One region of the Kitasatospora sp. NPDC089797 genome, then DNA from elsewhere that is predicted to be linked to it. Evidence: riboswitches for the same ligand, from Rfam matches in the RefSeq annotation. Region 1 holds a riboswitch; each other region holds the start of a gene.
What was found. Region 1 has a riboswitch for cobalamin ahead of metE (5-methyltetrahydropteroyltriglutamate--homocysteine S-methyltransferase). Riboswitches for the same ligand answer to the same signal wherever they lie in the genome.
Positions count from the first base shown of each region.

Region 2: linked by a shared signal. The riboswitch ahead of thiI (tRNA uracil 4-sulfurtransferase ThiI) and the one ahead of metE (5-methyltetrahydropteroyltriglutamate--homocysteine S-methyltransferase) in region 1 are both predicted to bind cobalamin.
Region 3: linked by a shared signal. The riboswitch ahead of AB0O91_RS40120 (ABC transporter substrate-binding protein) and the one ahead of metE (5-methyltetrahydropteroyltriglutamate--homocysteine S-methyltransferase) in region 1 are both predicted to bind cobalamin.
Region 4: linked by a shared signal. The riboswitch ahead of AB0O91_RS38325 (prenyltransferase/squalene oxidase repeat-containing protein) and the one ahead of metE (5-methyltetrahydropteroyltriglutamate--homocysteine S-methyltransferase) in region 1 are both predicted to bind cobalamin.

Region 1 is NZ_JBFBGS010000070.1:16,079-23,517, reverse strand. It holds gene AB0O91_RS37450 (MFS transporter) at 1-444, shown strand, start outside; gene AB0O91_RS37445 (MarR family transcriptional regulator) at 444-896, shown strand; gene AB0O91_RS37440 (universal stress protein) at 939-1,814, opposite strand; gene AB0O91_RS37435 (TetR/AcrR family transcriptional regulator C-terminal domain-containing protein) at 1,995-2,666, opposite strand; gene AB0O91_RS37430 (cupin domain-containing protein) at 2,794-3,186, shown strand; gene AB0O91_RS37425 (HoxN/HupN/NixA family nickel/cobalt transporter) at 3,253-4,362, opposite strand; cobalamin riboswitch at 4,581-4,826, shown strand; gene metE (5-methyltetrahydropteroyltriglutamate--homocysteine S-methyltransferase) at 4,985-7,300, shown strand; gene metF (methylenetetrahydrofolate reductase [NAD(P)H]) at 7,364-7,439, opposite strand, start outside.
Region 2 is NZ_JBFBGS010000054.1:41,874-49,312, reverse strand. It holds gene AB0O91_RS33265 (MmgE/PrpD family protein) at 1-1,495, shown strand, start outside; gene prpB (methylisocitrate lyase) at 1,552-2,457, shown strand; gene AB0O91_RS33255 (bifunctional 2-methylcitrate synthase/citrate synthase) at 2,479-3,603, shown strand; gene thiI (tRNA uracil 4-sulfurtransferase ThiI) at 3,632-4,909, opposite strand; cobalamin riboswitch at 5,078-5,329, opposite strand; gene AB0O91_RS33245 (short-chain fatty acyl-CoA regulator family protein) at 5,360-6,829, opposite strand; gene AB0O91_RS33240 (cytosine permease) at 7,049-7,439, opposite strand, start outside.
Region 3 is NZ_JBFBGS010000090.1:6,331-13,769, reverse strand. It holds partial or broken gene AB0O91_RS40135 (amino acid adenylation domain-containing protein) at 1-127, shown strand, start outside; gene AB0O91_RS40130 (MFS transporter) at 286-1,656, shown strand; gene AB0O91_RS40125 (GNAT family N-acetyltransferase) at 1,653-2,612, shown strand; cobalamin riboswitch at 2,688-2,893, shown strand; gene AB0O91_RS40120 (ABC transporter substrate-binding protein) at 2,913-3,968, shown strand; gene AB0O91_RS40115 (iron chelate uptake ABC transporter family permease subunit) at 3,965-5,044, shown strand; gene AB0O91_RS40110 (ABC transporter ATP-binding protein) at 5,041-5,859, shown strand; gene AB0O91_RS40105 ((2Fe-2S) ferredoxin domain-containing protein) at 5,856-6,575, shown strand; gene AB0O91_RS40100 (class II aldolase/adducin family protein) at 6,613-7,329, opposite strand.
Region 4 is NZ_JBFBGS010000075.1:15,518-22,956, reverse strand. It holds gene AB0O91_RS38340 (ATP-binding cassette domain-containing protein) at 1-305, opposite strand, end outside; gene AB0O91_RS38335 (CbiQ family ECF transporter T component) at 302-1,504, opposite strand; gene AB0O91_RS38330 (hypothetical protein) at 1,501-2,604, opposite strand; gene AB0O91_RS38325 (prenyltransferase/squalene oxidase repeat-containing protein) at 2,601-5,546, opposite strand; cobalamin riboswitch at 5,651-5,805, opposite strand; cobalamin riboswitch at 5,892-5,969, shown strand; gene AB0O91_RS38320 (prenyltransferase/squalene oxidase repeat-containing protein) at 6,096-7,439, shown strand, end outside.

The DNA.
Region 1 (7,439 bases):
AGCGCGAGCGCCGTGCTCCAGGCGGTCGGCTACTCCGAGCACCTGCCGACCGGCCTGCTCGTGCTCGCCTTCCTGCTCTTCGGCATCGGCTTCGGCCTGGTCAACGCGCCCATCACGAACACCGCCGTGTCGGGGATGCCGCGTGCGCAGGCGGGCGTGGCGGCGGCCGTCGCCTCCACCAGCCGGCAGGTCGGCCAGTCGCTGGGCGTGGCCGTGATCGGCGCCCTGATGGCCGGCGCGGCCGACGCCGGCCCGGCGGCCTTCGTCGGGGCGGCCCGGACGGCCTGGTGGATCATCGCCGGTTGCGGCGTCGCCGTGCTGGTCGCCGGTACGCTCACTTCCGGCCGCTGGGCCCGGGCGACGGCCGAGCGCACGGCGGCGCGGCTCGCCGCCGAGGAGGTCGGCGCCGGAACCAGGACGGCGAAGGAGAAGGTGGACGCCTGATGGACGCCCCCCACACCGGCGGACACCCGGAGGCGGGTGCGGCCGACCCCGAGCTGGCGGGCCGGGTCTGGCAGGGGATGAACGTGCTCGTGCTGGAGCGCCACAACCGCCGCAAGGCCGTCGCCGACGCCCTCGGCATGAGCTTCGGCCGGGTCCGGGCCCTGCGCCGCCTCGCCGCCGGCCCGATCACCCTGCGGGAACTGGCCGAACGCCTGACCGCCGACCCGCCGTACACCACCGTGATCGTGGACGACCTGGTGCGGCGCGGCCTGGCCGAGCGCATCACCAACCCCGCCGACCGGCGCTCCAAGCTGGTCCACCTCACCGAGGAGGGCGAGGCGAAGGCGGCGCTGGCCACCGGAATCCTCACCACCCCGCCGGACGCCCTGCTCGCGCTGCCGGCGGAGGACATCCGCGCGCTCGACCGGGTGCTGGCGAAGCTCCTGGGCTGATCCCCGCGGGGGCCCCGGCCGCGCCCGCGGGGCCCGGGCCCGTCAGCCGTAGGGGACGACGGCGACCGGGCAGTGCACGTGGTGGATCGCGGCGTGGGCGACCGGGCCCAGGTGGTGGTGGCGCAGCGGCAGGTGGCGCAGCCGGCGGCCGATGACGAGGAGGGAGGCGGCCGAGGCCGCGTCGACGAGGTCGACGGTGGGCTTGCCGCGCACCAGGTCGGCGCTCACCCCGACGTCCGGGTAGCGGGTCCGCCAGGGGTCCAGGGTCTCGGCGAGGCCGTTCCACTCGACGCCGGCCAGCTCGCCCTCCAGCCCGCCGATGGCGTCGAAGGCCATGTACTCGCTGCCGGCCGGCGGGGACCAGACGTGGACGACGCGCAGCGGGGCCGCGCGCAGGGCGGCGGCCCGGAAGGCGAAGCCCAGCACGTGGTCGGTGGGGTGGGCCAGGTCGATGCCGACGGTGACCGGGCCGGCCGGTTCGTCCTCCCGGGCGCGGACCAGCACCACCGGGCAGGCGGAGCGGCGCAGCACCTCCTGGCTGACCGACCCGACCAGGAAGCCGCGCAGGGCGCCCAGTCCGCGCGAGCCGAGCACCAGCAGGGCGGCGTGCTGCGAGGCGGCCTCCAGGGCCTCGACCGGGTCGGCGGACACCGGGGTGGAGGAGACCGGGACCTCGGGCGCCAGGACGCGCAGCGCGGACTCGCGCTCGGCGAGGTGGGCCAGGGCCCGCTGGTGGGCCTGGTCGCTGACGGCCGCGTCCCGCCCGTGCGCCGGCCGGGCCTCCAGCACTTCCAGCGGGACGCCGCGGCGCCGTGCCTCGTGGGCGGCCCACTCGGTGGCGGTCAGGCTCTCGGGGGAGCCGTCGAAGCCGACCACGACGGGGCCGGTGGCTGATTCGGGTACGGAGGGTCCGGTCACGGCACGCTCCTCGGGTTCGGCGGCGCCGGGCCGCGGCCGCTACCGGCCGCCGGGCTCGCCTCGGGTCGCCGCCCCAGTATCGGCGGTGGCCGGGGTCGGCGCCTCCCGGGGCGCCGGTGGCGGCCCGTCGTCGGCGGGGCCGGTCGGGCGTGCGGGCCCGGGCGTCCGGCCGGGGGCGGTTCAGCCCGCGGCGAGCAGGCCGGCGACCAGGGCGCGCAGCCCGTCGCGGTAGGTGTCCCGGGCGGTGAGGTCCTCCCAGTGGTCGGCGACCTGGGCGAGGCGGGGGTGCCGGGCCGGGTCGAGGCCGGTGAAGACCTGCTCCCGGTAGGTCGGGCGGTCGTCGTCGGCCCGGCGCCGGGCGGCGGTCGTGCGGACCACGATCTCCCCGGCGGTGTAGTACCAGATCGCCCGGTAGCCCTGGACGGCGCGCTCCGGGGTCAGGCCGCAGTCGACCAGCCCGTCGACGATCCGCTCGACGAACCAGAGCGCGTGGGTGGAGAACAGGTCGTCGGCGGCCAGCACTTCGACGATCCAGGGGCAGGCGGCGAGCGCGTCGTGGATCGCGGCGGCCGCGGCGAGGACCCGTTCGCGCGGGTCGGCGGGCAGCTCGACGGGCCGGAGGGTGCGGGCGGCGTAGTCGTCCAGCAGCAGGACGAGCAGCTCCTCCTTGTTGCGGACGTGGTGGTAGAGCGCCATCGGCGTACTGCCGATGTCGGTGGCCAGGCGGCGCATCGTCAGTTTCCCGACGCCCTCCTCGGCCACGATCCGCCGGGCCGTCCCGACGACCTCCTCCCGGGAGATGCGGGGAGGCCGGCCGGGGGCCCTGCGGGGGGCGGGGGAGGGCTGCTGCATGCGCTCATCATGCCCCGCCGGGTACGGGCGGCTCGACAGCGGTGAGCCTCCGGAGGTAGTTTCCTTACGCGTATAGAAACTGCCTCGGGGGACCCCGCACCGCATCCCGACCGGAAGGAACCCGCTCATGACCACCACCCCGATCGCCGCCGTCGACCTGTTCGCCGCGGCGCTGCACATCCGGACCGACGGCGGGGTCCGGGCCGCCGGGCGCCGGACGGTCGACGGCGACCCCGGCACCTGGCACCTGGCGACCTTCCACGTGGAGACCGACGCCGACGTCCACGCCGACCACTGGGAGATGCACCCGGAGGCGGACGAGGCGGTGTGCTGCCTGGCCGGCGGTGTCCGGGTGTTCTTCCGGCCGGTCGAGGACGGCGCCGAGGAGGAGACGGTCCGGCTGGGGGCGGGCAACGCCGTGGTCGTCCCGCGCGGCCGCTGGCACCGGCTGGAACTCGACGGCCCCAGCGACCTGATGTCGATCACCCTGCGCAGCGGGACCCGGCTGGAGCGGCGCTGACCGGGAACGCCGCGGGCCCGGCGGACAGGAAGTCCGCCGGGCCCGTTCGCCGTGCCTGCGCGTGGGTCAGTCCTGGGCGTCGACCCGGGCGGCCCAGCGCCGCTCGACGTTGCTGAAGCGCCAGTAGGCCAGGGCGCAGGCCCAGACCACCACGAACATGGCGACCAGCAGGTAGCCGACGTTGTCCAGGCTGATGTCGGAGATCCAGCCGGTGACCGGGTCGGTCAGGTCGAGCTTCTCGTGCAGCACGCTGACCAGCTCGATGGTGCCGATGACGAAGGCGACCGCGATGGAGAGGCCGGTGATGGTGAGGTTGTAGTAGACCTTGCGGACCGGGTTGGAGAACGCCCAGTGGTAGGCGAAGTTCATGAAGGTGCCGTCGAGGGTGTCGAACAGGCTCATGCCGCAGGCGAACAGCAGCGGCAGGCAGATGATGGCGTACCAGGGCAGGCCGGAGGCGGCGCCGGAACCGGCCATGGCCATCAGGGCGACCTCGGTGGCGGTGTCGAAGCCGAGGCCGAACAGCACTCCGACCGGGTACATCTGGCCGGGGCGGCGGATGGACTTGGTGAGCCTGCCGAGGATGCGGTTCATGAAGCCGCGCTCGTCGAGGTGCTTCTCCAACTGCTTCTCGTCGTACTGCCCGGCCCGCATGGCCTTGTACACCCGGTAGATGCCGGCCAGTGCGAACAGGTTGAGCGCGGCGATCAGGTAGAGGAAGGTGCCGGAGACGCTGGTGCCGATGACGCCCAGCCACTGGTGGGTGGCGGACTGGTCGTCCACCAGGGTGCCGACGATCTGGGCGCCGCCGGCGACCAGGGCGGCCATCGCCATGACGATGGTGGAGTGGCCGAGCGCGAACCAGAAGCCGACCGACACCGGCCGCTGGCCGTCGGCCATCAGCTTGCGGGTGGTGTTGTCGATCGCGGCGATGTGGTCGGCGTCGAAGGCGTGCCGCATGCCGAGGGTGTAGGCGGTGATGCCGAGCCCGACGCCGAAGGTCTGGGTGCCGATGGTGTAGTGGTTCGGCGCGACCAGCAGGAACAGCATGCCGAAGGCGACCACGTGCATGGCGACGATCACGCCGAGCAGGGCGGCGGTGCGGACGGTGTCCCCGCGCTGCCAACGGGGCGGCAGCGGCAGGGAGGACGACGGGGGTTCTTCGGTGAGGGTCATGCGTGCGGGCCTTTCCGGTTCCTCGATGGGGGCGCCCCCCGGGGAACGCGGGGAACACCGTAGGGGCTCGCTCGTTCGGTCGACAAGCGTTTGCAGCTGCGAAGAGGTTGCAATAAGGCAAAACCGGGACTTCGGGGGCGAAGCGCCGCCGCGCTGACGTCGTCTCACCATGCGGACGATCGAGTGATTCACTGGCCCGGCTCCAGGAGATTGCCTCTAGGCTTGCCCGTACAGCTGGTTCGCCCCGTCCGCCAGACGGGGCGTCGTAAGAGGGAACCCGGTGACGCCTTTCACACGGCCAGTCCGGGACTGCCCCGCAGCGGTGAGCGGGAACGACCGCCGTCATACGCACTGGACCCGGGACGGGTCTGGGAAGCGACGGCCACTAGGTGTCCGCCCTTCGTCTCCACGGAGGTCGGTCGTGCCCGCGAGTCCGAAGACCTGCCCGCTGTCCGTGCGCGACCGAGTTCGCGCGCGGCCATCCGGTGACCTCGAGGGCGGGTCGGCGTACATACCAGGCGGAGCCGTGCCCGTGCACGGTCGTCCGTGCGGTACGTCATCCCTTCGCGCCCCCGTGCCGTCCCCGGGACCATGAGGAATCAGGCTCGCGAAGGAGAGTCCCTTGACAGCGAAGTCCGCAGCCGCGGCGACCGTGGCCACCGCTTACGGTTACCCCCGCCAGGGTCGTAACCGGGAACTGAAGAAGGCGATCGAGGGCTACTGGAAGGGCGCGGTCACGGCCGAGTCGCTCCAGCAGACCGCCGCCGAACTGCGCAGGGAGAACTGGGCCGCGCTCGTCGAGGCGGGCATCGGCGAGGTACCGACCGGCGACTTCTCGTTCTACGACCACGTGTTGGACGCCTCGGTGGCCGTCGGGGCGATCCCGGCCCGGCACCGGGACGCCGTCGACGCCGACCCGCTGGACGGCTACTTCGCGATGGCCCGCGGCAACCAGGATGTCGCGCCGCTCGAGATGACCAAGTGGTTCGACACCAACTACCACTACCTCGTCCCGGAGTTGGGCCCGGACACCGCCTTCGCGGCGAACCCGGCCAAGCCGGTCGGCGAGCTGCGCGAGGCGCTCGCGCTCGGCCACACCGCCCGGCCGGTGCTGGTCGGCCCGGTCACCTACCTGCTGCTCGCCAAGCCCGCCCCCGGGGTGGCCGAGGACTTCCAGCCGATCACCCTGCTGGACCGGCTGCTGCCGGTCTACGCCGAGCTGCTGGCCGCGCTCAAGGCCGCCGGCGCCGAGTGGGTGCAGCTGGACGAACCCGCCCTGGTGCAGGACCGCACCCCGGCCGAACTGAACGCCGCCGCCCGCGTCTACCGCGAGCTCGGCGCCCTCACCGACCGGCCCAAGCTGCTGGTGGCGAGCTACTTCGACCGCCTGGGCGACGCCCTGCCGGTGCTCGCCAAGGCCCCCGTCGAGGGCCTGGCGCTGGACTTCACCGGCCCGGCCGCGGGCAACCTGGACGACCTGGCCGCGGCCGGGGGCCTGCCCGGCAAGCGACTGGTCGCGGGCGTGGTCGACGGCCGCAACATCTGGATCAACGACCTGGAGAAGTCGCTGGCCACCCTGGCGACCCTGCTCGGCCTGGCCGACCGGGTCGACGTCGCCCCGTCCTGCTCCCTGCTGCACGTGCCGATCGACGCCGCCGCCGAGCGCGACATCGACCCGCAGATCGCCCGCTGGCTCGCCTTCGCCCAGCAGAAGGCCGTCGAGACCGCCCTGCTGGCCCGCGGCCTGCGGGAGGGCACCGGCGCGGTCACCGCCGAACTCGCCGCCAACCGCGCCGACCTGGCCTCGCGCGCCAACTCGCCGATCACCCACGACCCGGCGGTGCGCGCCCGCACCGCCGCCGTCACCGAGGCCGACGCCCGCCGCGCCCAGGCCTACCCGCAGCGGGCCGAGGCCCAGCGCGCCCGGCTCGGCCTGCCGCTGCTGCCGACCACCACCATCGGGTCCTTCCCGCAGACCACCGAGCTGCGGGTCGCCCGCGCCGACCTGACGGCCGGCCGGATCGACCAGGCCGGCTACCGGGAGCGGATCGAGGCCGAGGTCCGCGAGGTGATCGCCTTCCAGGAGAAGGCCGGTCTGGACGTCCTGGTGCACGGCGAGCCCGAGCGCAACGACATGGTCCAGTACTTCGCCGAGCAGCTCACCGGCTACCTGGCCACCCGGCACGGCTGGGTGCAGTCCTACGGCACCCGCTACGTGCGGCCGCCGGTGCTCGCCGGGGACATCTCCCGCCCGCACCCGATGACCGTGGACTGGTTCCGCTACGCCCAGAGCCTCACCGACCGTCCGGTCAAGGGCATGCTCACCGGCCCGGTCACCATGCTCGCCTGGTCCTTCGTCCGCGACGACCAGCCGCTCGGCGAGACCGCCCGGCAGGTCGCCCTCGCCCTGCGCGACGAGGTCACCGACCTGGAGGAGGCCGGTGCCGCCGTCGTCCAGGTCGACGAGCCGGCCCTGCGCGAGACCCTGCCGCTGCGGGCCGACGCCCGCCCGGCCTACCTGGACTGGGCCACCGAGTCCTTCCGGCTCGCCACCTCCGGCGTCCGGGCGGACACCCAGATCCACACCCACATGTGCTACGCCGAGTTCGGCGCGATCATGACCGCGATCGACGAGCTCGACGCGGACGTCATCTCGCTGGAGGCGACCCGTTCGCACATGGAGGTCGCCGGTGAGCTCGCCGGGGCCGGCTACCCGCGCGAGGTCGGCCCGGGTGTGTGGGACATCCACTCCCCGCGCGTCCCGAGCACCGAGGAGGCCGTCACCCTGCTGCGCGCGGGCCTGGCGGCGATCCCGGCCGAGCGGCTCTGGGTCAACCCGGACTGCGGCCTGAAGACCCGCGGCTGGACCGAGACCCGCGCCTCGCTGGACAGCCTGGTCGGCGCGGCCCGTCACCTGCGGGCCGAACTGGCCGGCTGAGCGTGCGGACGGGGCGGGCGCGGGCCGTTCGGCCGCGCCCGCCCCGTCCGGTCCGCCGGTCGGCTACAGGCCGAGCTGCTGGTGGATCTCGGTGGTGACGGTGGAGAAGTTCATGGTCATGAAGTGCAGCCCGGGGGCG
Region 2 (7,439 bases), on a different contig from region 1:
CGTCCGTGTCCACCCCAGCGCCGACCGGCTGCCCCGCGAGGAGCAGCTCGCCTGGAAGCTCGCCGCCGTCGCCACCGCGACCGAGGAGCTCGACCCCGGGAGCGCGGCGATGGCCGTCAACCGGGTCATCGACAACGCCTCCGTCGCGGTCGCCTCGCTGCTGCGGCGCCCGGTCGCGGTCGCCCGGGCCCAGGCCACCGCCCACCGGGCCACCGCCCCCGGCGCGACCGTGTTCGGCACCGGGCACCGGGTCCCGCCCGAGTGGGCGGCCTGGGCCAACGGAACGGCCGTGCGCGAGCTGGACTTCCACGACACCTACCTGGCCGCCGACTACTCCCACCCCGGCGACAACATCCCGCCGCTGCTGGCCGTCGCCCAGCACACCGGCCGCACCGGCGCGGACCTGCTGCGCGGCATCGTCGCGGCGTACGAGGTGCACGTGGCGCTGGTGCGCGGCATCTGCCTGCACGCGCACCGGATCGACCACGTCGCCCACCTGAGCGCGGCCACCGCCTGCGGCATCGGCACCCTGCTGCGGCTGCCGACGGAGACCGTGTACCAGGCCGTTCAGCAGGCCGTGCACACCACGACCGCCACCCGGCAGTCCCGCAAGGGCGAGATCTCCAGCTGGAAGGCCTACGCGCCCGCCTTCGCCGGCAAGGCCGCCATCGAGGCGGTGGACCGGGCGATGCGCGGCGAGACCTCGCCGTCCCCGGTCTACGAGGGCGAGGACGGCTTCCTCGCCTGGATGCTGGACGGCCCGCAGTCCGACTACACCGTGCTGCTGCCCGGGGCCGACGAGCCGCGCCGGGCGATCCTGGACACCTACACCAAGGAGCACTCCGCCGAGTACCAGGCCCAGGCGATCATCGACCTGGCCCGGCGGCTGCGCGAGAAGACGGGCCCGCTGGAGCGGGTGCGCTCGGTGGTCCTGCACACCAGCCACCACACCCACAACGTCATCGGCTCCGGCGCGGGCGACCCGCAGAAGTTCGACCCGACGGCCAGCCGCGAGACCCTCGACCACTCGATCCCGTACATCCTCGCCGTCGCCCTGGAGGACGGCGTCTGGCACCACGAGCGCTCCTACGCCCCCGAGCGCGCCCGCCGCCCGGAGACCGTCGAACTCTGGCAGCGGATCAGCACGGTGGAGGACCCGGAGTGGACCCGCCGGTACCACGACCCGGACCCGGAGCGCCGGGCCTTCGGCGGCCGGGTGGTGATCACCCTGGACGACGGGTCGGTGATCGAGGACGAGCTGGCCGTCGCGGACGCCCACCCGGCCGGCGCCCGGCCCTTCGACCGGCCCGCCTACCAGCGCAAGTTCCGCACGCTCAGCGAGGGCATCGTGGCCCCCGCCCAGCAGGACCGCTTCCTGACCGCCGCTGCCGGCCTCGCCGAACTGCACGCGGCCGACCTCGACGAGCTGTTCCCGGCCGTCGACACCGAGGCCGTCCGCACGTACGACGCGACCCTCCCGAAGGGCCTGTTCTGATGCCCGACACCCCTGCGCCCGACACCCCCGCGACCGACAGCCCGGCGCCCACCCGCCTGCTGCAGACCCGCACCACCCCCGCCCAGCGCCGCCGCACCTTCCGCGAACAGCTCGCCTCCGGACGGCTGCTGCGCATCCCCGGCGCGATCAACCCGCTCTCCGCCCGCCTCGTCCAGGACACCGGCTTCGACGCGGTCTACCTCTCCGGCGCCGTCCTCGCCGCCGACCTCGGCCTGCCCGACATCGGCCTCACCACCGTCACCGAGATCGCCGCCCGGGCCCAGCAGACCACCCGGGTCACCGACCTGCCCGTCCTGATCGACGCCGACACCGGCTTCGGCGAGCCGATGAACGCGGCCCGCACCGTCCAGCTCCTGGAGGACGCCGGGCTGGCCGGCCTGCACCTGGAGGACCAGGTCAACCCCAAGCGCTGCGGCCACCTCGACGGCAAGACCATCACCTCCCGGGAGGAGATGGTCCGACGGATCAGGGCCGCCGTGGACGCCCGGCGCGACCCGGACTTCCTGCTGATGGCCCGCACCGACGCCCGCTCGGTCGAGGGACTCGACGCGGCGATCGACCGGGCCAGGGCCTACGTCGACGCCGGCGCCGACGCGATCTTCCCCGAGGCGCTCGCCGACCTCTCGGAGTACGAGGCCTTCCGCAAGGCGGTCGACGTGCCGCTGCTCGCCAACCTCACCGAGTTCGGCAAGACCCCGCTGCTGGACACCCGCACCCTGGAGGAGCTGGGCTACAACATCGCCCTCTACCCGGTCACCCTGCTGCGCCTGGCCATGGGCGCGGTCGAGGACGGGCTGCGCACCATCGCCGCCGAGGGCACCCAGGCCTCCCTGCTCCCGCGCATGCAGCCCCGCTCCCGGCTCTACGAACTCCTCGGCTACCAGGAGTACGCGGCCTTCGACTCGGCCGTCTTCGACTTCACCCTTCCGCCCGGCACCTGACGCACCGGAGGCACCAGCACCATGTCCGAGATCCATCGCGGCCTCGCCGGTGTCGTCGTCGACACCACCGAGATCTCCACCGTCATCCCGGAGACCAACTCCCTGACCTACCGCGGCTACCCGGTCCAGGACCTCGCCGCCCACCGCTCCTTCGAGGAGACCGCCTACCTGCTGTGGTACGGCGACCTGCCGGACGAGGCCCGGCTGCGCGAGTTCCGGGCCCGGGAGCGCGCCCTGCGGCCGCTCGACCGGACCACCGCCGAAGTCCTGGCCAAGCTGCCCGAGACCTGCCACCCGATGGACGTGCTGCGCACCGCCGTCAGCTTCTTCGGTGCCGAGGACCCGACCGAGGACGACGGCCGCCCGGCCCCCCACCTCGCCAAGTCCCTGACCCTGCTGGCGAAACTGCCCACCGTGGTGGCCGCCGACCAGCGCCGCCGCCGCGGCCTGGCCCCGATCGCGCCCGACCCGGAGCTCGGCTACGCCGAGAACTTCTTCCACATGTGCTTCGGCACCGTGCCCGCCCCCGAGGTGGTCCGCTGCTTCGAGATCTCCCTGGTGCTGTACGCCGAACACAGCTTCAACGCCTCGACGTTCACCGCCCGGGTGGTCACCTCCACCCTCTCCGACCTCTACAGCGCCGTCACCGCCGCGATCGGCGCGCTCAAGGGCCCGCTGCACGGCGGCGCCAACGAGGCCGTGATGCACATGCTGGACGAGATCGGCGATCCGGCCCGGGCCGCCGACTGGCTGGACGAGGCGCTGGCCGCCAAGCGCAAGATCATGGGGTTCGGCCACCGCGTCTACAAGCACGGGGACTCCCGGGTCCCGATCATGCAGGCCGCCCTGGACCGCCTGGTGGCGGGCTCGGCCGACCCCGAGGCCGCCCGGCTGGCCGCCCTGCACGCCGCCCTGCGCCGGGCGATGCTGGAGCGCAAGGGCATCCACCCCAACCTCGACTACCCGGCCGGGCTGGCCTACCACCTGATGGGCTTCGACACCCCGGTGTTCACCCCGATCTTCGTGATGAGCCGGATCACCGGGTGGACCGCCCACATCACCGAACAGCTCGCCCACAACGCCCTGATCCGCCCGCTGGCCCAGTACGACGGGCCGGGCCAGCGGCCGGTCCCGGCCAGCGTGTAGCGGGCCGGCACCGGGGTCGGGGTCGGGCTCAGGAGGGCACGGAACAGCCGGCGTCGGCGACCGGCGCGGGCTCGTCCTCCTGGCCGGGCCGCATCACCTGCACGTTCGCGAGCAGCGCCTCGACCACCTCGTCCAGGTCGAGGCGCTTCTCCACGGCCCGCAGCTGGCCCAGCCGCGCCCCGGTGCTCACCTGGGGCGGGGCGAGCAGGCTGCAGCAGTCCTCGTCCGGCAGGACGGATATCTCCGCCGTGCCGAGCGCCCGGGCCTGGTCGATGATCTCCTGCTTCTCCCAGCCGATCAGCGGGCGCAGCACCGGCAGCGTCGCGGCCTGGTCCACGGCGGCCAGGTTGGCGAGGGTCTGGCTGGCGACCTGGCCGAGGCTGTCGCCGGTGACCAGGGCCTGGGCCCCGGTGGCGCCGGCCAGGGCACAGGCGGTGCGCACCATCAGCCGGCGCTGGGCGACCACCTGGAGGCGCCCGGCGCCCGCGACGGCCAGCTGCTTCTGGGCCTTGCCGAGGGAGACGACGTGCAGCTCGCCCGGCGGCTGGTAGCGGTTGAGCTCGCGGGCCAGGGCGTACGCCTTGTACACCGAGGAGGGGTTGGTGTACGGCGCACCGCTGAAGTGCACGAAGTCGCAGGCCAGTCCGCGCCGCATGGCCCGGTGCGCGGCCACCGGGGAGTCGTAGCCGCCGGACAGCAGCACCAGCGCCCGCCCGCTGGACCCGACCGGCAGCCCGGTCAGCCCGGGGTGGCGCTCGGCCGACACGTAGGTCTCTCGGTGCTCGATCTCCACGGTCAGGGTGACGTCGGGCGCGGTGAGGTCGACCCGCAGGCCGTCGATCCGCGGCTGGAGGAACGCGCCGAGGTGCCGCTCCAGTTGGGTGGAGGTGAGGGCGAAGCCCTTGTCCCGGCGCCGGACCCGGACGGCGAAGCCGGTGCCGGTGCGCCCGGCGCAGGCCTCGCGCAGCACCGCCAGGGCGTTGGCCTCGACGGACTCCAGCGTGCTGGGCACCCGCAGCGCCGGCTCGACGGAGCTGAACCCGACCACCGTGCGGGCCCGGGCGACCAGGTCCGCGACGGGCACCTGCCCGCCGAGCACGGTGATGGTATGCGGGGTCCTGATCCAGGTCGAGCCGCCTATCCCGCGCAGCGCGACGCGCAGGTTGTCCTCCAGGCGCTGGACGAACCGCTGGCGGTTGCGGCCCTTGAGGACCACCTCGCCGTGTTTGAGCAGCACGCAGGGCCCGTAGGGCTCGGTGGCGCCGCGGGGCGAGGGCAGCCGTGCGCCGTCGGTCAGGTGGTCCATGCAGAAGTCCCAGTCGTCCCAGTGGTCCCGGTCGGGTGCCGAGCGGGGAGGACGGCGGCGCGCGCAGCGGTGTCCGGGGCGGCGTGCCGGCTGACGGTCACGCCGGACCGGGGTCCGTACGAGGGCCACGCGGCCCTCCCGCGGGGCCCCGGAGCGCGCACGCCGCCGTTCGGCGTGCGCACCGGTGGCAGGTCTTCGGACTCGCGGGCCCGTCCGGCCGCCGTCGACGTCGACGGGGCGGACACCTACTGGCCGTCGCTTCCCGGGCCCGTCTCCCGGGCCCAGTGCGGATGACGGCGGTCGTTCCCGCTCACCGCTGCGGGGCAGTCCCGGACTGGCCGTGTGAACGGCGTCACCGGGTTCCCTCTTGCCTCCCCGGGAGCGCGGGGCGCCCGGTGAACCACCAGCACGGCAACCCTACAGGCGGGCCCGGCCCCGGTCGGGCCGTGGTCAGGCCCCGGGCCCTTCGGCCAGCACGGGGTACGGCACCCGGCCGCGCCGGTCGGGGTCGACCAGCAGCCGCCCGCCCGCCGGCGGCCGGGCCCGCTGGGCGCAGTCGCGGCGTTCGCAGATCCGGCAGCCGAGGCCGATCGGGGTGGCCGCGCCGGGGGCGTTCGGGGCGATGCCCTCGGCGTAGACCAGGCGGTGGGCGTGGCGCAGTTCACAGCCGAGCGCGACGGCGAACTCGCTGCGCGGTGCGCGGTGTCCGTGGCCGCCGTGCGAGACGGTCCGGGCGATCCAGAAGTAGCGCTTGCCGTCGGGCATCTCGGCGACCTGGGTGAGGACCCGGCCGGGGGCGGAGAAGGCCTCGTAGACCGTCCACAGCGGGCAGGTGCCGCCCAGGCGGGAGAAGTGGAAGTCGGTGGCGGACTGGCGCTTGGAGATGTTCCCGGCCCGGTCGGCGCGCAGGAAGGAGAACGGCACCCCGCGCCGGCCGGGGCGTTGGAGGGTGCTCAGCCGGTGGCAGACCGTCTCGAAGCCGACGCCGAAGCGGGCCTGGAGCAGCTCGATGTCGTAGCGCAGGTCCTCGGCGGCGGCGTGGAAGGCGGTGTACGGCATCAGCAGGGCGCCGGCGAAGTAGTTGGCCAGGCCGATCCGGGCGAGGTCGACGGCCTGCGGCGAGGTGAGGTCGGGCTCGGCCGCCGCCAGCAGCGTGTCCAGCAGCGGGCGGTGTTCCAACAGGGCGAGCTGGGTGGCGAGTTGGAAGGCGCGTCGACCGTCGGTGAGCCAGGGGGAGAGGTGCAGGGCGCCGGTGGCCGGGTCGTAGCGGCGCAGGTCGGCGGCGCGCTGGTGGTCGGCCGGCTGCCGGTCCGCCTCGACCACCCGGACGCCGTGCCGCTCGGCGAGCCGGGCGGCCAGCGCGGCGGCGGTGCGGCCCGCGGTCGTGGTCGCCAGCTGCTCGGCGGTGCGCTCCGCCGCCTCGTCCAGGGCGGCTATGTGGTTGTGGTGGGCGTAGAAGAAGTCCCGGACCTCGTCGTGGGGTTCGGCCGGGCGGATGGCCCCGCCGACGGTCCCGCCGCCGGGTTCGCCCAGGTCGGCGACGCGGGCGAGGGCCGCGCGGTAGCTGCGGTGCAGGGCGACCAGCGCCCGGGCCAGCTCGGGGTGGTCCCGGCTGACTTCGGCGATCTCCTCCGCGGGGACCGCGCCGCCGCAGGCCTCGTCGGCGAGCGCGGTGCGCAGGTCGGTGCCGAGGCGCTCCTCCTCGGCCTCGGAGAAGAACTCCGGGTCGACCCCGAACACCTCGGAGATCCGCAGCAGCACGGCGGCGGTCAGCGGGCGCTGGCTGTGCTCGATCTGGTTGAGGTAGCTGGTCGAGATCCCGAGCTCGCGGGCCAGCTCGACCTGGTTCATGCCGTGCTCGCGGCGCAGCCGGCGGAGCTTGGCGTGGGCGTAGACCTTCCGCCCGGTGGGACGTGCCATGGCCGTACCGTTCCCTTCCTGCCCGTTCCTGCGAACGTACCACCGACCGCGGTTCGCAGTATTCGCAGGAACTGTCCCGCCCCTGTCGGGAATTCGCAGCCGGGACCGCTCGGGACCACCCGGTGGCGGACTCGGTCGACTCGGCCGGAACGCCGGACCGCCCGGCGGCGACTCGGCTGAGTCGGCCACCGGGCGGTCCGGGGGTGTCGGTGCGTGCGGTCAGGCGGTGACCTTCTCGCCCTGCTCCGCCGGGGCCTCGGCGGGCTGCCCGGCACCGGCCGGGACGTTCTCCCGCGGGGTGGGGAGCACGGCCATGATCGCGGCCGAGATCACGATGGTCGCCGCCCAGGCGAGCCCGTAGCGGCCGATCGGGGTGTCGGAGAGCGGGCCCGCGAACCAGTCGCACTTGGTGAAGGCGAGCCCGGCCAGCAGCGCGAGCACCCAGGCCACCATCGCCTGCCAGCAGAAACCGCCGGTGTACCAGTAGCGGCTGGTCCGGGTGGTGTCCATCAGCGCCTCGGCGTCGTAGCGCACGGCCCGCGTCCGGCGGCGGTACATGTCCACCGCGTAGACGCCGATCCAGGCCGAGAAGGAGACGGCGAGGAGGATC
Region 3 (7,439 bases), on a different contig from region 1:
CGACCTGTGGACCGCCCACGTGGACGGCCCGATCGAGAACCACCCGCTCGACATCCCGCACAGCCGCCTCACCACGCCCGAGGCGCTGGACGTGATCGGGCCGATCCTGGCCGACCGCCTGCGCTGAGCCGCCCGCCCGGTGGTGGGGGGGGCCCCCCCCCGCCCCCCCCACCCCCCGGGCCGCACACCCGCCGCCCGCCGCCCGCCGCCCTCCGCCACCTCCTCCACCACCACCCGGAGCCCTGTCATGCACCTGTCCCCAAGCCCACCGCCCCCGGAGGCCCCGTGACCACGTTCCTGCTCGTCTGGGCCGGACGGCTGCTCACCGCCCTCGGCTCCAGCGTCTCCGGCTTCGCCCTCGGCCTGTGGATCTACCAACAGACCGGCTCCGTCACCCAGTTCGCCACCGGCCTGCTGCTCGGCTTCGCCCCCGGCATGCTGGCCGCCCCCGCCGCCGGCGTCCTCGTCGACCGCTACCGCCGCCGCACCGTCCTGCTCTGCGCGGACACCGCCGCCATGCTCACCGCCGTCGCCCTGACCGCCGCCGAGACGACCGGCCACCTGGCCGTCTGGCAGGTGTACGCGACCACCGTCGTGGAGTCCTGCTGCGCCGCCTTCCAGTGGCCCGCGCTCGCCGCCGCGGTGACCGGGATGGTCCGGCCCGAGCAGCGCGGCCGGGCCGGCGCGATGACCCAGACCGCCCTGGCCGCCGCCCAGTTGCTCGGCCCGATGCTCGCCGCCGTGCTGCTCGGCGCGGGCGGGCTGCGCGCCGTCCTGGTGATCGACGTCGTCTCCTTCGCGCTGGGCCTGCTCACCCTGCTGCTCGCCCGCTTCCCCGAACCGGCCGGCCGGCCGCCCGGGCCGGCCCATCCCACCCGACAACGCGTCGGCTGGAGAGCCGAGTTGGCGCACGGCCGACGCATCCTCACCGGCCAACCGGGCCTGCGGCACCTGCTCCGCGTGGTCACCGTGCTGAACGGCGCCGAGGCCGCCGCCACCGCCCTGCTGCTGCCCCTCGTCCTGGCCGCCACCCCGGCCGCCGAACAGAACGCCGCCGTCGCCATGGTCAGCACCTCCGGCGGCCTCGGCCTGGCCCTGGGCAGCGTCGTGATGTCGGTCTGGTCCGGCCCGCGCCGACCACTGACCTGGGTCACCGCGGCCACCGTCCTCAGCGGCGGTGCCGTCCTGGCCGCCGGCCTGCACCCGCAGCCGGGCGCCCTGGCCGCGGCCGCGTTCACCTTCTTCCTCGGCCTCCCGGTGGTGACCAGCTGCTCCCAGGTGCTCTGGCAGTCCGCCGTCGCGGCCGAGGCCCAGGGGCGGGTCTTCGCCCTGCGCCGGATGTTCACCCAGGGCGGCACCCTCCTCGGCTACCTGCTGGCCGGGCCGCTCGCCTCCCGGGTCTGCGAACCGCTGGTCGCCCCGGACGGCCCGCTCGGCCCCACCCTCGGCCGACTCCTGGGCACCGCCCGGGACCGCGGCAGCGCCCTGCTGCTCTGCCTCACCGGCCTGTTCCTCGCCGTCGTCGGCCTGGTCGGACGGCGTCACACCGTCGAGCCCTTGCCATCCCCCGACCCGGTCGTGTGCGATGGAACACCCCCCACCAGGATCCCCGTTCACGCCACACCCGCCAACTCCACCGATCCGGAGCCGACATGACCGTCCGTCCCACCGAGGCCGCCGACCTCGACCGCATCCTCCCGCTGATCACCCCCGACCCCGGCGTGGCCCTGACCGCCGACACCTACCGGTCCCGGCTCGCCACCGGCGAGTACCGCCCCGAGTGGACCTGGACCGCCCGGCACACCCCCGACGGCCCCCCGCTCGCGCTCGCCGTCTGGTGGGGCGACCCGGACGACGGCCTGCCCTCCGCCCTCGACGGCGTGTTCGTCCACCCGTCGGTCCGGTCCGCGGCCGACCGCACCGACCTGGCCGCACGGCTGCTCACCACCGCCCACACCGCCTACGCCACGGCCGGCGCGGACACCGCCCCGGACTACCACCTGATGCTGCCCGGCGACTGGCGCGACCGCCCCGACACGGCCGCGGCCGTGGCCTGGCGCCGGGACGCGGCCGGCCGGGCCGGCCTCCCGGTGAGCCTGGAACGCCTGCGCTTCGAGTGGACGCCCCCGGCCGGCGTCCCGGAGCCGTCCGGCCGTCTGCTCCTCCAGCCGGAGCCCGACGACGAGGTCTTCGTCGAGCTGTTCCGCCGGGTCCTGGTCGACACCCTGGACACCGACACCCGCAAGGAGGCCGAACGCCTCGGCGCCGAGGCCCAGGCCCGGGCCGACGTCGCCTTCTACCGCGACACCATGCCCGGCGACCGCTCCTGGTGGCGGGTCGCCCGCACCCCCGGCGGCGAGCCGGTCGGCTTCGGCATCCCCTCCCGCAACCACGCCGCCCCCGTCGTCGGCTACCTCGGCGTCCTCCCGGAGCACCGCGGCCACCACTACGCCGACGACATCCTGGCCGGGATCACCCGCATCCTCGCCACCGAGGCCGCCGCCACCCGGATCCTGGCCGACACCGACCTCACCAACACCCCGATGGCCGCCGCCTTCGCCCGCACCGGCTACCGGAACACCAGCCGCCGCCTGGTCCTCTCCGCACGCTGACCCCGGACCGGACCGCCCGGTGCGGCGCCCCGGCCCCCGGCGCCGCACCGGGCGGAACCGCGCTGACCACGCCTGATACCTTGCCAAGGCCGTGGTGTACGGGAAACCGGTCGAAGTCCGGTGCGGCCCTCGCCACTGTTGCCGCGGAGTGTCGCGGCCCTCGCCGACCGGCTCCCCCAGCGGTCGGGGCCACTGGGCGGTCCACAGGAACCGCCCGGGAAGGTCGGCTGCGGCGCGTCGATGCGGAAGCCAGGAGACCGGCCACGGCGCGACATGTTCCACGAGGGTTTTGGAGAACACGTGCCCAGCGGTCTGCCGTACCCGGCCCGATCGATACGTCCCACCGGTTCCACCCGTCCCTCCGGCCCGCTGCGGGTCGGCCGGGCGGTCGCCGTCCTGCTGTCCGTCGGCGTGCTCGGCGCCTGCGCGGGCGCCCCCGCGCCGAGCGCCTCCGCCGGGGCGACCGGGAGCGCCGCACCGGTCAGCGTGGACAACTGCGGGACCACCGTGACGGTGAGCGCACCGCCCGCCCGGCTGGTGACGCTCAACCAGGGCGCCACCGAGGTGGCCCTGGCCCTCGGCCTGCAGTCCCGGATGGCCGGCACCGCCTACCTCGACGACGCCGTGCCGGACCAGTGGAAGGCCGCCTACGACTCCGTCCCGGTGCTCTCCGAGAAGTACCCGACCAAGGAGAAGCTCCTCGCGGCCCGTCCCGACTTCCTGTACGCCTCCTACGCCAGCGCCTACACCGACAAGGTCGCGGGCACCCGGGAGGAGCTGCGCGGCCAGGGCATCGCGTCGTACGTGTCCCCGTTCGGCTGCTCGGACAAGAGCCAGGTGCCGCCGACGACGTGGCAGGCGGCGTGGGGCGAACTGAACGACGTCGCCAAGGTCTTCGGCGTCCCGGAGCGGGCGGCCGAGGTCCAGCACCGGCAGGAGGAGCAGCTGGCGCAGTTCAAGGCGACGGCCGCGGGCAAGGACCTCAAGGTCCTGTGGTTCGACTCGGACACCAAGACGCCGTTCGTCGGCGCCGGGCACGGCGGACCCCAGCTGGTGCTCGACGCGGTGGGTGCCCGCAACGTCTTCGCGGACCTGCCCGGCGGCTGGCAGACCGTGAGCTGGGAGAAGGTCGTCGCGGCGGACCCGGACGCCATCGTGGTCGCGGACGCCGGCTGGGACACCGCCCAGTCCAAGATCGACTACCTGGAGAACGACCCTGTGCTGAGCAAGCTCGGCGCCGTGCAGCGCAAGGCCTTCGTGGTGGTGCCGTTCTCGGAGTCGACACCCGGTGTGCGGCTCGCCGACGGTGCCGCCAAGGTGTCCGCCGGGTTGGGCCGACTGCACCCGGCGTCATGACCTCCGCGCCCCGCCCCGCCGTGCGGCCGGCCGGTCCGGGTCGCGCGACGGCGGCCCTGACCGTCGGGGCGGCCCTGCTGCTGGCCACCGTGCTGCTCGGCCTGGCCGTGGGCTCGCAGCCCGAGCCGCTCCCGACGGTGATCGACGTGGTGCTGCGCCGGCTCGGGCTGACCGACCCGCACGTGACCCTGCTGGACGACCAGATCGTCTGGCAGCTGCGGCTCCCCCGGGTCCTCGGGGCGGCCGCCACCGGCGCCGGCCTCGCGGTCTGCGGTGCGGTGCTGCAGACGCTGACCGGGAACGACCTGGCCGATCCGTTCCTGCTCGGGATCTCGGAGGGGGCCGCCGCCGGCGCGGTGACGGTGATCGTCCTCGGCGTCGGCGTGGCCGGCGCCGTGGGCACCGGCGCGGTGGCGACGGCGGCCTTCGCCGGCGCCCTGCTCGCCGCCGTCGTCGTACTGGCCCTGGCCGGCGCGCGCACCCGGTCGCTGCCGACCGCCCGAACGGTGCTCGCCGGCATCGCGGTGGGGCAGATGTGCGGGGCGTACACCTCGTTCGTCGTCATGGTCCTCGGGGACCGCAACGCGGCGCGCGGGGTCATGGAGTGGACGCTGGGCTCGGTCGCCGGCGTGCGGTGGCCCACCGCCGTCTTCCTGACCGCGGTCGCGGTGGTCGGCGTCGCGGTGCTGGCCTCCTCCGCCCGCGACCTGGACGCCTTCGCCTTCGGCGAGACCGCCGCCCGCTCCCTCGGCGTCCACGTCGAGCGCACCCGCTGGGCCCTGGTCGCCACCGCCGCCCTGGTGACCGCGTGCCTGGTCGCCCACACCGGTGTCATCGGGTTCGTCGGCCTGGTCGTCCCGCACGTGGTCCGGCTCCTCTGCGGCCCGCGGCACGCCCTGCTGCTGCCCGTGTCGGCCCTGGTCGGCGCGTCCCTCCTGGTGGGCAGCGACGTCCTGGCGCGCTCGGTCCTCCCCGACCGGGAGATCCCGGTCGGCGTCATCACGGCCGGACTCGGGGCGCCCTTCTTCGGCTGGCTGCTCTGGCGCCAGGCCCGGGCCGACGGGGGGCCGCGGTGACCGCGCCGCCCCCCGTCGAGCTGCGCGCGGAGGGCCTCGGGGTGCGGGTCGGCGCGGCCACGCTGCTGGACGGCGTCACGCTCGCGTTCGCCCCCGGCCGGGTCACCGGCCTGCTCGGGCCCAACGGCGCCGGGAAGACCACCCTGCTGCGCGCCGTCGCCGGACTGACCCGGCCGAGCGCGGGGCGCGCCCTCCTCGACGGAGCGGACCTCCACGCGCTCTCCGGCCGCCGCCGGGCGCAGCAGGTGGCCTTCATGGAACAGCAGGCGGACACCCGGCTGGCGCTGTCGGTCCGGCAGGTCGTCGAGCTCGGGCGCACTCCGCACCGCGGGCGCTGGCCGGTGCCGCCGAACTCGGCCGCCGACGCCCACGAGCGGTCCGTGGTCGCGGCGGCCGTCGCCGCGGCCGACGTCGGCCACCTGCTCGACCGCTCCTGGCCGACGCTGTCGGGCGGCGAGCGGCAGCGGGTCCAGCTCGCGCGGGCGCTGGTGCAGGAGCCCGGGGTGCTCCTGCTCGACGAACCCACCAACCACCTCGACCTGCGCCACCAGCTGGGCTTCCTGGAGACGGTCCGCGGGCTGGGCATCACCACGGTCGCCGCGCTGCACGACCTCGAACTCGCCGCCGCCTACTGCCACGAGGTCGCCGTCCTGCTCGACGGCCGGCTGGTCGCCCACGGGCCCGCCGCCGAGGTGCTCACCGCGCCCATGATCGCGCGGGTCTACGGCGTCGACGCCACCGTGGAACGGCACCCCCGGCACGACCGGCCGCACGTCCGGTGGAACGGACTGCTCCCCGAAAGGACTTCGCCATGACCTCCCCGACCCAGCGGCGTGCCGTGCTCCTGGTCGGCATGTCGATCGGGGAGGCCGTCCGCCGGGACGAACTCCTCCGGACCGCGGCGGCCCACCGGGCCTCGATCGCCTTCCTGCAACAGGCGGACCCCTCCCTGTCGGCCGAGCTGACCAGGCTGGCCGACGCGGGCGCGGAGACCGTGGTGCTGGTCGGCGTCCGCCTCGCGGCCTCCGGCCCGGCCCAGTCCTGGCTCCGGCGGATCGCGGCGCACTGGTGGCGCGAGCGGGCCGGCCGCCGGCCCGAACTCCTCGTCGCGACCCGCCTCGCCGACTCGCCGGAGACGGTCGCCGCGGTGGCCGCGGTGACGAAGGCCGTCACCGGCTCGGAGCCCGGCCTGACGTCCGCGGCCTGGGAGGAGGTCACCGGCCACCGGCACCAGGTCCTGCTGTGCCGCGGTCCGCGCTGCACGGCCCTGGGCGCCGAGGAGGGCGCCCGCGCCCTGGTCCGGGAGCTGGCCGCGCACGGCCTCGGCGACGACGACGTGCTCGTCACCCAGACGGGGTGCCAGTTCCCCTGCAACCAGGCCCCCGTCGTCAGCGTGCAGCCGGACGACGTCTGGTACGGGAGGGTCGACGCGGCCGCCGCCGGCCGCATCGTCGCCGAGCACCTCGCCGCCGGGCGGCCGGTCGGCTCCCACCGGCTGCCCCGCCACCGGAAGGAGCGCCCCGGCGACTGACCGCGGCCGCCGGGCCGGGCGCGGCGCCCGGCCGGGCTCAGCGGGCCCGGAGGAGTCCGGCCCGGCGCCGCCAGTACTGCCAGCCCGCGTCGATCTGGCTGTCCGGCCAGGCCACCGCGTCCTTCTCCAGGCACTCCTGGTGGCCGGTCCAGTGCCGCAGCTCGCCCGCGGCCCGGGCGGTGAGCTGGGTCCGGCAGGCGCGTTCGAGCAGGATGCCGTACATGACCGCGTGGGCGAGGTCGCGGCCGACCGCCGCCAGGCCGTGTCCGGGCATCAGGCAGGCGCGGGCGGCACCGAGGTCGGCCGCCAGCGCGCGGCCCAGTTCGGGGGTGCGGACGAGGTTGTCGGTGGCGGTGAAGCGGGGCAGGCCGTGCTCGGCGAACACGGCGGCGTCGTGGCTGAGCGCGCGCAGCGGTTCGCCGAGCGCGCTGAAGGCGTTCACCGTCGACGCGTGGGTGTGCAGGCTGACCTGCACGTCGGGCCGCGCCCGCATGATCCCGGTGTGGATGTGGTGTTCGAGGTGCACCCGTCCGCTGCCCGCCAGCAGCTCACCGGTCCAGGAGACGAGCAGCACCCGGTCGGGCGTGATCTCCTCCAGGCCCCACCCCGCCGACTTCATCCAGACCCCGCGGCCGCCCGGGTCACGGACCGCCAGGTGCCCCCACACCATGTCGTCCTGTCCGGCCGCGGCCAGGACCCGGCTGCCCGCCGTGACCAGCGCCGCCGGGTCGTCGTCGATCGTTCCGTCCGTCATGGGCCGTGCTCCTCGCCGTCGTACGCGGGCCGCGGGCTGCGGCGCCGGTTCCGACCCTAGGAACGCCCGGGGATTGCGACCAGTGAAAAGAACGCAAGTGCTAATTTCAG
Region 4 (7,439 bases), on a different contig from region 1:
TCCTCGACCGTGTCGGTGGTGAAGCCCGCCACCGGGTCCTGGCCCACCACGCCCACCACGTCGGCGAGTTCGCGCGGCGGGTGGTCGGCGGTGTCCCGGCCGGCCACCGTGACCCGGCCGCGCAGGGTGCCGCCGGTGAAGTGCGGGACCAGCCCGTTGACGGCGCCGAGCAGGGTGGACTTGCCCACGCCGGTGCGGCCGACCACCAGGCACAGCTCGCCCTCGGGCACGTGCAGGTCGACGTCGCGCAGCACGGGTTCGGCGGCGCCCTGGTAGCGGACGCCGACGTGGTCGAAACGGATCACTGCGTAACCTCGGCAGGCTGGTGCTTCTGAACGGGTGCGACGGGCGGTGCCGGAGGTACCGGCGGTACGGGACGGTCCTGCGGCGGGGCGATCAGCCCGGCCGCGCCGGCCAGCAGCACCGCCAGCGCGGGCACCGGCGGCAGGGCGGGCCAGCTCAGCGGGTGCAGCGAGGGGACCAGGTCGGTCGGGTCGTAGCCGACGGTGCCGAACAGGGTGGCGGCGGCGAGCACTCCGCAGCCGGTCACCCCCCACTCGGCGGCGCGGAAGCGGTCCGGCCGGTAGCTGGTGCGGCGCACCCGGCGGCCGCCGAGCGCCAGGCCGCCGCAGCACAGCGCGGCGCCGGCCAGCAGGGCGGGCAGGCCGAGGAAGCCGGGCGCGGTGCCGTCCAGCAGCCCGTACGCCCCCGCGCAGAGCCCGGCCATGCCGAGCAGCATCAGGGTGCCGGTGGCCCGGCGGGAGCCGCGGGAGGCGGTGCCCGAACGGCCGTAGCCGCGCGAGTCCATCGCGGCGGCCAGCTTCAGCGAGCGCTCCAGCGCGTCCTCCAGCACCGGGACCACGATGCCCCGCAGGGCGCGTACCCCCTTGCCCGCACCGGCCCGCAACCGCCGTGCCCGGGCGACCCGTTGGACGCTCTGCACGAGCTGCGGCGCCACGCTCACCGAGACGGTGACGGCCACCCCCAGCTCGTACAGCGCGCCGGGCAGCACCCGCAGCGCGCGCTTGGGGTTGGCCAGGGTGTTGGCCGCGCCGATGCAGCAGATCAGGCAGGCCAGCCGCAGCCCGTCGAAGGCCGAGGAGAGCACCGCCTCCAGCGAGACCGGGCCGCCGATCTCGATGCCCGCGTACCAGGCCGGGGTGGGGATGTGCGGCAGGGTGAACATCACGTGGTCGCTCGCCGTCACGCCGGTCGCGAAGACGCAGCGGAAGAGCACCCGGATCGCCACCACGACCAGGGCCAGCCACAGGTAGTAGCCGAAGCCCCGGGCCCACGGCGCGTCGGTGCGGCGGGCGGTGACGACGTAGCCGAGCACGGCCAGCACCAGCAGGAGCAGCAGCGGGTTGGTGGTGCGGCTGGCGGCGGTGGCGAGCGCCAGCGCCCAGAGCCACCAGGCGGCCGGGTGCAGGGTGCGCGGCGCCCGGCGGCCGCCGATGCCGGTGGCGTCGGCCGGCCGCCGGGGCGGGGCGGCGGTCACCGTCACCCGTCCCTCCGGCGGCGCCGGCGGGCGGTCAGCGCGGCGGCCCCGCCGAGGCCGAGGGCGACCGCCACGGTGATCGCGAGCGGCAGCACCGAGCCGGAGTCGTGCGGCGCGTCCGCGGTGGGGGCGGCGTCGACCACGGCGGTGGTCGGGCTCGCCGAGGTCGCGGTGGCGGACGGGGTGTCGGTGGCGGTGGGCGTGGCCGTCGGGGAGGGCGTCTCCTCGGGGGTGGCGCCGGGTGTGGTCGGCTGGTCGGAGGCGGGCGCGTCCGGGGTCGGCGGCTGGGTGCCGTCGGCCGGGGCCGTGCCGCCCGGGGCGGGGGCCCGGCCGGGGGCCGGCGGACGGGCGCCGCTGCCGGGCTGCGGGGCGGAGCCGGAGCCCCGGCCACTGCCACTGCCACTGCCACTGCCACTGCCGCCCGAGCCGGTTCCACCGCTGGTCGAGCCGCCGGTGGTCGAGCCGCCGGTGCCGGAGCCGGAGCCGCCGGTCGTGCCGCTGCCCGAACCCCCGTTGCCGCCACCGCCGTTGGACCCGCCGCCGGAGCCGCCGGTGGTCGAGCCGCCCGGGGCGGTGTTGTGCGCCCGCAGGGAGTCCACCGCGATGGTCGGCCGACCGATGGTCAGGTCGTCGTTCGTCGCACCGAAGATCCACAGGTCGACGCTGCCCGGCTTGGGGTGGTAGCTCATCGCGCCGAGCTGGCTGTAGCTCCAGTCGGTGTCCCCCGGGTCGGCGTGCCAGTACGACCAGTAGGCGCTGGCCGGCGGGGTGAGCACGCACTTCTCCTGGTCGGCCGTCGGGTACTGCTTGCCGCCCTCGCTGCCGCTGAAGCCGATCCGGCAGATGAACGCCGGGCCGTCGTGGCCGGTGCCGGTGGTGCGCCAGCCGCCCTGGTTGAGCAGCTCGTAGCCGGTGGTCGGCGTGGTGCCGCAGGAGCGCAGCACCTTACCGCCCCACTTGCTGAAGTCCACTGCGAGCACCACGCCGGAGGTGGTCGTGCACTGGTCCAGCGGCAGTGGCGCGGCGGCGGCCGGGGTGGCCGTGCCGAGCAGCGCGCTGCCGGTCAGCGCCAGCGCGCCGAGGGCGCCCGCGAGCCGGCGGCTCACCGGTGCCGTCCCCGGCCGAGGCGGGCGCGGGAGACGGCGACGGCGCTGCCGCCGGCCAGCAGCAGGGCGAGGGCGAGCAGCGCGGGGAGGGTGGCGTCGCTGCCGGTCCGGGCCAGGTCGGAGCCGTTCGGGGCGGCCGGGTCGGCCACCACCGGCCGGGCCTCCCCGCCCTGGGCACCGCCGTCACCGGCGTCACCGGCGCCCGCCGGGGGCGCGTCGGTCACGCCCGGGGCGGACGTCCCGGCGGGCCCGGAGGTGCCCGCCGGAGCGGACGTCCCGGTCGTCGCGGTCGGCGCGGGGGTGTCGGTCGGACCGGCCGTGGAGGTCGGCGACGGCGTCGGGGTCGGGGTCGGGCTCGGGGAGTCGGTCGGGGTCGGCGTCGGGGACGGCGACCCGGTCGGCTGGGGCGTGCCGGGCGCCACCGGCCGCTTCAGCGTGCCGAAGGACGTCCCGACCGTCCCGCCCAGCACCTGGGTCGAGGCCCGGACGTCCGAGCCGCGCTGGCCGGCCGCCGCGACGTTGAAGCCGCCGTCGTCGTTCTGCTGCCCGGCCAGGAAGTCCCGGGCCCGCGAGATCGCCGGGCCGTACTGCCCGGCCCGCAGCGAGAACGCCTGGACGGCCAGGGCGGTCGAGTTGGTCGAGTCGCCGGAGGCGCCCGGGAAGCCGCCGTCGGCGAGCTGCTTGCCCGCGATCCAGCCGACCGCGCGGTCCACGGCCTGCTTGGCGGCCGGATCGTCGGCGACCAGGTCGAGGGCCATCGCGGCCATCGCGGTGCTGTCCACGTCGGAGTCGCCCTTGGCCGGGATCAGGCTCGGCCAGGAGCCGTCGGCGTGCTGGAGGCCGGTCAGGTAGCGCACCGGCTCGGCCGCGTGGGCGGCGTCACCGGCGCGCAGCTGGGCGATGATGCCGAGCGACTGGGAGAACACCGAGGTCGCGTTGCGGTAGTTGCCCTGGGCGGCACAGGAGGTGTCGGGGGCCTGGCTGGGCGCGGCGCAGGTGACGGTGGCGAGCGCGGCGATCAGGTCCTGGCCGCCGAAGGCGCGCGGGTCGCGGCCGACCACCTCGGCGAGCAGCGCCTCCTTGCCGATCGAGCCGCCGCCGGCGTACTCGGTGCCGATGTACGTCCAGTCGTCCACCGTCCGGCCGTTGCCGTCCTTGCCGTGCTGGTCCAGGAAGTCGGCGATCCGGCCCAGCGCCGCGTCGTCGGTGCCGGTGGCGGCGAGGGCGAAGGCGCCGTCGATGGTCAGGCCGAAGTCGGCGAAGCCCGTGAAGCCCTCGTAGTAGCGGCCGCCGATCAGCCGGGTCCGGTCGGTGAGGTAGGTCGAGCCCTTGGCGAGGTCGGGCTTGCGGTGGAGGTCGTGGTCGAGCGCCGCGAGGTCGGTGCCGGCCAGGGCGAGCACCGCCTGTCCGGTGGCCGCGGGGTCGGCGTCGGTGCCGGCCGGGTCGGTGGTGAAGCCCCCGGAGGGCACCTGGCGGGCGGCGACCCAGCCGGTGGCGGCCGCGTCGGCGTCGGTGCGGCCGGCGGCGCGCAGGGCCTGGGCGGCCAGCGCGGTGGTGTAGGTGTCGGCGGCCCCGGCCCAGGAGTACGGCCAGACCCCGCCGTCGGGCTTCTGCTGGGCGGCGGTCCAGGCGTCGGCGCGCTTGACGGCGTCGGGCGCGGCGCCGGCCCGGCGCAGGGTGAGGGCGGTCAGGGCGGTGGTGCTCGGGTCGCCCTCGCAGTGGTCGCCGGGGGCGATCATCACGGCGGAGACGCCGCCGTCGGCGCACTGGGCGGAGGTCAGCCGGGCGACGGCGGTCGGCGGCAGGGCGGCGCCGGCCCGGGCCAGGGCGAGCAGGGCGAGGGCCTGGTTGACGGGGTAGGTGACGCCCTCGAAGTCCCCGGCGGCGGTGCAGGCGCCGAGCTTGCCCTGGGCGGTGCAGACGTGGTCGGTGAGCGCGGCGACCAAGTCGTGGCCGCCGAAGGCGCGCGGGTCGCCGCCGGTCACCTCGGCGACCAGGGCGAGCTGGGCGACGGCGCGCGGGACGGGCGCCGCCTTCGGGCCGCCCGGGAAGGCGAACTGGTCGGTGTGGGCGGCCAGGTAGGCGACGACCTTGCGCAGGGTGTCGTCCTGCCCGCCGGCCGCCGCGAGGGTGAAGGCGGTGTCCGTGGTGGCGTCGTAGTCCGGCGTCTTCCCCGTGGCGTCGGCCACGTGGTCGCCGCCGGTCAGCTGGGCGACCAGCCAGCGGGCGGCGGCGGGCAGGTCGGCCTTGGGGGGCTTCGGCGTCTGCGTGGGTGTCGGAGTAGGAGTCGCACTCGGCGACGGCGAGGAGGTCGGCGAGGGCGAGGAGGTCGGCGACGGCGAGGAGGTCGGCGACGGCGAGCCGCCCGTTCCGCCCTTGGCCCGGACCGAGTCCGGGGTGAAGGTCGGGGACCCGGAGGTGCCGCCGACGTCGGTGCCGCCGTAGACCCAGGCCTCGACCTCGCCGGGCGCGGGCCGCTGCGACATCGCGCCGAGCGTGGCGTACGACCAGTGGTCCTGCCCGACCGGGGCGATCCAGTACGACCAGTAGCCGGTCGCCTGCGGGGTGTTGACGCAGGCCTCCTTGTCCGGGGTGGGGTACTGGGTGCCGTCGCGGAAGGCCGGGTTGCCGAGCCGGCAGATGAAGGCAGGGCCGTCGTGCACGGTGCCGGTGGTGCTGAACCCGGCGGTGTGCAGCAGGTTCATCCCGGTGGTGGGGTGGGCGTCGCAGCCGCGCACCACGCCGCCGCCGAAGGGGCCGAAGTCGACCGCGACGACGGCTCCGGAGGTCGCCGTGCACTGGTCCAGCGGGTCCGCGTGGGCGGGGGTGCCGGGCAGTGCCGTCAGGACCAGGCTGCCCGCGGTGAGCGCGAGCGCGGCGGCGGCCGCCGGGACGGCGGCTCCCCGCCGCCACGCGGTGGGACGGTGTCTGTGGACCGGCACGGAACGAACTCCCCTGTGACTGCGGCGCCGGACGGGGACACGGGGGCGCAGCAGGGCTCCCCCGGGCAGGGTTGTGCCGTACCGCGTCGCAGTCCTCGACGACGCTCGTGCGTGCTCCACGGCGCAGGCATTCCGGCTCGCCCGCCGGGACGGGTTCGCAGAACTCGTCGGGCCGGGCACACGGTTGCGGGACAGCGCCGGATTCGAACCGGCTTCCCCTGACTCCCCTGGAGGAAAAACGCTTCATCAGACCACGGCCGCCCGACCGGGGTCAACGTTTCGTCATATCGTCTGCATCACGGCTCGTTCGAACTCGATGCGGTAAGGTCCCGGCTCGGCCGAGCGGGGGAACCCGGTGCAAATCCGGGGCTGACGCGCAACGGTGTGCGGGGCGGCGCTGTCGACCCGCGAGCCCGGATGCCCGGCGGCCGCACTGTTCCGCGGAAGTCCGTCCACGCGATCCGGGCGTCGGCCGCCCTCGCGCCGACGGCACCCCCGCCGCCGACGCACGGGCACGGTCGGGGCCCCTCACCCCCCAGGAGCCCTTCCATGACCCGCACCCTCCACCGCGGCCTCGCCACCGCCGTGGCCGCCCTGGCCGCCGCCGGCACCGCGCTCGCCGGCGCCGTCCCGGCCCAGGCCACCGCGAGCCCGGCCCAGATCACCACCTCCGTCACCAACGGCGTCGCCTACCTGCGCTCCCTCCAGGGCGCGGACGGCGGCTACGCGGGCAGCGGCCTGTCCAACGAGTGGGCGTTCAGCGCCCTCGCCGCCGCCGGCACCGCCGCCGCCGACGTCACCCCCGGCGGGGACGCCACCAAGAACGCCCGCCTGGTCTACCGCAACCAGCTGGCCGCCCCGACCTGGCCCAACGCCAGCCCGGTGGTCACCGACTACGAGCGCGGCATCCTCAACTCCTACGCCGCGGGCATAGACCCGGCCCGGGTCGGCCCCGGCCGCAACCTGATCGCCGACGCCGTCGCGTACTGGCAGACCGCCGAGCCCGGCTACTTCGGCCCCTCCGCCAACTTCAACGGCACCGTCTTCGCCCTGCTCGCCCTCGGCGGCGCCCGCACCCAGGCCGGCGCCCAGCGGGTGCCCCGGCCGCTGCTGGACGCCTCCACCGCCGTCGTGCGCGCCAACCAGCACACCGACGGCGGCTGGAACTACAGCAAGGCCGCGGGCAACCCGACCGCGCTCGGCCAGCCCAGCGACGTCGACATGACCGGCGCGGCGATGGCCTCGCTGTGCGTGGGCGGGGTGCCCAACACCGACAGCGCCGTCCTCGCCGCGAAGGGCTTCCTCAAGGCCAAGATGGGCTCCACCGGCGCGTTCAACGCGATGTACGGGGTGAACACCGACTCCAACGGCTGGGCCGTCTCCGGCCTCACCGCCTGCGGATTCGACCCCCAGGGGGCGGACTTCACCTCGCCCGCCCCGTTCAGGAAGACCCCGGTGGACTTCCTGATCGCCCAGCAGTTCAACCCCGGCGGCGGCTTCCGCTACCAGCCCACCGACACCTCGCCCAGCGCCTACGCCTCGGTCGACGGCCTGCGCGCCGTGGCCGGCGGCGGCTTCACCGCCACCCCGCCGACCCCGGTCACGGCCGGTGAGCCCCAGTTCGTGGCCACCTCCGGCTTCACCCCGGGCACCGCCGCCCGGCTCGCCCTGATCGTCGACGACGGCACCGGCAACCCGCGCCCCTGCGCGGTCACCATCACCCCGAGCGGCACCACGGCGACCCTCGGCGACGTGCTGGACGCGGCCGCCACCGCCAGCCCGGCCGGCTGCGTCACCGCCGTCACCCCGGCCAGCGGCGTCGCCGGACCGATCACCTCGCTCAACGGCGTTGCCAACGCGGGCGGTTCGAGCTGGCTGCTGTCGATCGACGGC